2 regions of the Pseudomonas sp. LBUM1674 genome follow, and region 1 is predicted to be linked to the other one. Evidence: predicted binding sites of a transcription regulator. Region 1 holds the regulator's gene; the other holds the start of a gene.
What was found. Region 1 encodes sigma-54, which starts transcription at its own class of promoters, with help from an activator protein. Its sites were predicted from a motif close to ANTGGCATNNANNTTGCTNT; they were not measured.
Positions count from the first base shown of each region.

Region 2: glnA (glutamate--ammonia ligase) is a predicted target of sigma-54. The motif match lies at 935-954, and genes of this name have one in related genera.

Region 1 is NZ_CP166779.1:6,089,529-6,091,994, forward strand. It holds gene lptB (LPS export ABC transporter ATP-binding protein) at 1-347, shown strand, start outside; gene ACA067_RS27970 (RNA polymerase factor sigma-54) at 534-2,027, shown strand; gene hpf (ribosome hibernation-promoting factor, HPF/YfiA family) at 2,102-2,410, shown strand; gene ptsN (PTS IIA-like nitrogen regulatory protein PtsN) at 2,423-2,466, shown strand, end outside.
Region 2 is NZ_CP166779.1:316,339-318,804, forward strand. It holds gene glnA (glutamate--ammonia ligase) at 1-836, opposite strand, end outside; gene thiI (tRNA uracil 4-sulfurtransferase ThiI) at 1,169-2,466, shown strand, end outside.

The sequences.
Region 1 (2,466 bases):
TCCACCACATCCGCGACAACCTCGGCATGAGCCTGTCCGGCGGTGAACGCCGCCGCGTGGAAATCGCCCGGGCACTGGCCACCAACCCGAAATTCATCCTCCTTGACGAACCTTTTGCCGGCGTGGACCCGATTTCGGTGGGCGACATCAAACAGATCATCCATCACCTCAAGGCCAAAGGCATTGGTGTGCTGATCACGGACCACAACGTCCGCGAAACCCTGGATATCTGCGAAACCGCCTACATTGTCAACGATGGCCAACTGATCGCCGAAGGCGACTCTGCCACCATCCTGGCCAATGAACTGGTCAAGGAAGTGTATCTGGGCCATGAGTTCCGCCTGTAAACGCTGAAGTGTGTCCTGCCTGTCGCTCCAGCGCTTGTCTCGATAAAAAATCAACACTTTTTTATTGTTACAGCGCTCTAGGCAAACGCTAAAGTTTCGGGCATATAATTTGCTTATGTTTGGCGCTCCGGCGCCCTGTAGTGGATGGCGCATGTGCGCCGGCGAATAAGGTGCTAAGCCCCTGCCATGAAACCATCGCTAGTCTTGAGAATGGGCCAGCAGCTGACGATGACACCGCAGCTGCAACAGGCCATCCGCCTGCTCCAATTGTCGACCCTGGACCTGCAACAGGAAATCCAGGAGGCCCTGGAGTCCAATCCGATGCTCGAACGCCAGGAAGAAGGCGACGACTTCGATAACGCCGACCCCTTGGCCGACAAAGCCGAACAGCTACCCAACGCCGACGTATCGGAACCCTCCTACCAGGAAACCGCCCCGACGGTGGATAACCTTGAGGAAGGTGACTGGAACGAGCGCATTCCCAACGAACTGCCCGTCGATACCGCGTGGGAGGACGTTTACCAGACCAGCGCCAGCAGCCTGCCGAGCAACGATGACGACGAGTGGGACTTCACCACCCGTACATCGGCCGGTGAAAGCCTGCAAAGCCATCTGCTCTGGCAACTGAACCTGGCACCGATGTCCGACACCGATCGCCTGATTGCCGTGACCCTGATCGACTGCATCAACAATCAGGGTTACCTGGACGAAACCCTCGAGGAAATTCTCGAAGCCTTCGATCCGGAACTGGACATCGAACTCGACGAAATAGAAGCCGTCCTGCATCGCATCCAGCAATTCGAACCCGCCGGCATCGGCGCCCGCAACCTGGGCGAATGCCTGTTGCTGCAATTGCGCCAGTTGCCCGCCAAGACCCCTTGGCTGGCCGAGGCCAAGCGCCTGGTCAGCGATTACATCGACCTGCTGGGCAGCCGCGACTACAGCCAGCTGATGCGCCGCATGAAGCTCAAGGAAGATGAGCTGCGCCAGGTGATCGAACTGGTGCAAAGCCTCAACCCGCGGCCTGGCTCGCAGATCGAGTCCAGTGAAGCCGAATACGTCGTCCCCGATGTCATCGTGCGCAAGGACAACGAGCGCTGGCTGGTGGAGCTGAATCAGGAATCGGTGCCTCGGCTGCGGGTCAACGCCCAGTACGCCGGCTTCGTGCGCCGCGCCGACACCAGTGCCGACAACACCTTCATGCGCAATCAGTTGCAAGAGGCCCGCTGGTTCATCAAGAGCCTGCAGAGCCGCAACGAAACCCTGATGAAGGTGGCCACCCAGATCGTCGAGCATCAGCGCGGCTTCCTGGAGTACGGCGACGAAGCCATGAAACCGCTGGTGCTGCATGACATCGCCGAAGCGGTCGGCATGCACGAGTCGACGATTTCCCGGGTGACCACGCAGAAATTCATGCACACCCCTCGGGGCATCTATGAACTCAAGTACTTTTTCTCCAGTCACGTCAGCACCTCCGAAGGCGGTGAATGCTCGTCCACGGCGATCCGCGCGATCATCAAAAAACTGGTTGCAGCGGAAAATCAGAAAAAGCCGTTGAGTGACAGCAAGATCGCTGGTTTACTGGAGGCACAAGGCATTCAGGTGGCTCGCCGCACCGTCGCCAAGTACCGCGAATCCCTCGGGATCGCGCCTTCGAGCGAACGCAAGCGGTTGATGTAGAGCCACGCCACAGCGTTCCAGTGGCAGGCATTTCTGCCTGCCGCTTTATGCACTGGCAACGAAGGAGAAGCTGTATGCAAGTCAACATCAGTGGACACCAACTGGAAGTGACCGAACCTCTTCGCACCTACATCGGCGAAAAACTCGACCGATTGGAGAGGCATTTCGACAAGATCACCAACGTGCAGGTCACGATGACGGTCGAAAAGCTGAAGCAGAAAATCGAAGCCACGCTGCATATTCCCGGCAGTGAAGTGGTCGCCAACGCCGAGCATGACGACATGTACGCGGCGATCGACTCACTCACCGACAAGCTGGATCGCCAACTTAAAAAGCATAAGGAAAAGACCCAGAGCCTCCTCCAGGGCGCGACCGGTCGTTAACACTCCCAACCCATGATCCGACTTGAAAACATCCTGACCCCCGGCCGTTCCCTCGT
Region 2 (2,466 bases), 1.3 Mb from region 1:
TTGCCATCTTTGGCGATGGACAGGTGAACGTGCATACCCGAACCGTTGTCGCCGTACAGAGGCTTAGGCATGAAGGTTGCGGTGCGGCCATAAGCGACAGCCACGTTGTGTACGCAGTACTTCAGGGTCTGAACTTCGTCAGCCTTGGCTACCAGGGTGTTGAACTTCACGCCGATTTCGTTCTGACCGGCAGTCGCCACTTCGTGGTGGTGAACTTCGATGACCAGGCCCATTTCTTCCATGGCGTTGCACATGGAGGTACGGATTTCGTGGTCGTGGTCAAACGGTGGAACCGGGAAGTAACCGCCTTTGATACCTGGACGGTGGCCATGGTTGCCGCCTTCGATGTCCTGGTCGGACATCCACGAACCTTGTTCGGAGAAGATTTTGAACATCGAGCCGGAGATGTCGGACTTGAACTTCACCTGATCGAAGATGAAGAACTCAGGTTCCGGGCCAACGAAAACGGTATCGCCGATACCGGTCGACTTCAGGTATTCCTCGGCACGCTTGGCGATCGCACGTGGGTCGCGATCGTAGCCTTGCATGGTCGACGGCTCGATTACATCGCAAACGATGATCAGCGTTGGGTCTTCGGTGAACGGGTCGAGAACGGCAGTGCTGTCGTCCGGCAGCAGGATCATGTCGGAGGCTTCGATGCCTTTCCAGCCAGCAATGGAGGAACCGTCGAACATTTTGCCTTCTTCGAAGAAAGCGTCATCCAGCGCGTCGCGAGCCGGCATGGTCACGTGGTGCTGAGTGCCTTTGGTGTCCGTGAAGCGCAGATCAATCCACTTGACGTCATGATCTTTGATGAGTTGAACCGACTTCGACATAGTGTCCTCCGGGTGGATTCGGGCTTGGGTAGTGGATGGCCCTTGGAATGTGGGTGATGCCGGCGCGAATACTCTGCCAAGGCAACCTGCCTCACAAGGGAGCAAATTGCATGCCAGTGCCCCATCATGGTTTTTTTGCCCCAATATCACGCTTATAAAGGTGCAATCCGTCATAAAGAACAAATTATCGCCCTGTTATGTGGCGTACAAATCAACAAACGACCTGTTTTGGTGCGCGCCAAACCTTCTGCACATTAACTGGTTAAACCTTGAGCAATTTCCGCTATAATCCGCGCCCCCCTTTTTCGGCTGGCCCAGCGCGCGCTGTTTTCATGAAACTAATCGTAAAAGTCTTTCCCGAGATCACCATCAAGAGCCGCCCGGTACGGATGCGTTTCATCCGCCAGTTGGCCAAAAACATCCGTACCGTGCTCCGCGACCTGGACCCGGCTGTGGTGGTGAACGGTGTGTGGGACAATCTCGAGCTGGAAACCCGCGTCAGCGAGCCCAAAGCCCTGAAGGAGATGACCGAACGCCTGAGCTGCATGCCGGGTATCGCGCATTTCCTGCAGGTCGACGAATACCCATTGGGCGACTTCGACGACATCGTCGCCAAGTGCAAGCAGCACTTCGGTGATGCGTTGGCCGGGAAGATCTTTTCGGTGCGCTGCAAGCGTGCCGGCAAGCATGAATTCAGCTCGATGGACGTCGAGAAATATGTCGGCAGCCAACTGCGCCGTCAGTGCGGCGCCGCCGGAATTTCGCTGAAAGAGCCGGAAATCGAAGTCCGCATCGAAATTCGCGACAAACGGTTGTTCGTGATCCACAACCAGCACAACAGCATCGGCGGTTATCCGCTGGGTGCCCTGGAACAGACGCTTGTGCTGATGTCGGGCGGCTTCGATTCCACTGTTGCCGCTTACCAGATCATGCGCCGCGGCCTGATGAGCCATTTCTGCTTCTTCAATCTGGGCGGACGTGCCCATGAACTGGGCGTCATGGAGGTCGCGCATTTCATCTGGAAGAAGTACGGCAGCTCCCAACGCGTGTTATTTGTCAGTGTGCCGTTCGAGGAAGTACTGGGAGAAATTCTCGGGAAAGTCGATAACAGTCATATGGGTGTAGTTTTGAAGCGTATGATGTTGCGCGCTGCTTCCCGTATTGCCGATCGGCTGGAGATCGAAGCGCTGGTGACCGGCGAAGCGATTTCCCAGGTGTCGAGCCAGACACTGCCGAACCTGTCCGTGATCGACTGCGTGACCGACAAGCTGGTCTTGCGTCCGCTGATCGCCAGTCACAAGCAGGACATCATCGACCTGGCCAACGAAATCGGTACCGCCGACTTCGCCAAGCACATGCCGGAGTATTGCGGGGTCATCTCGGTGAACCCCAAGACCCACGCCAAGCGTCCGCGCGTGGAGCATGAAGAGAAAGAATTCGACATGGCGGTCCTTGAGCGTGCGCTCGAGAACGCCAAGCTGGTGCCGATCGATCGCGTGATCGACGAATTGGGCCAGGACTTGCAGATCGAAGAAGTCAGCGAAGCACTGGCGGGCCAGATCATCATCGACATCCGTCACCCGGATGCCGCTGAAGACGAGCCGCTGGAACTGGCTGGCATTGAGGTACA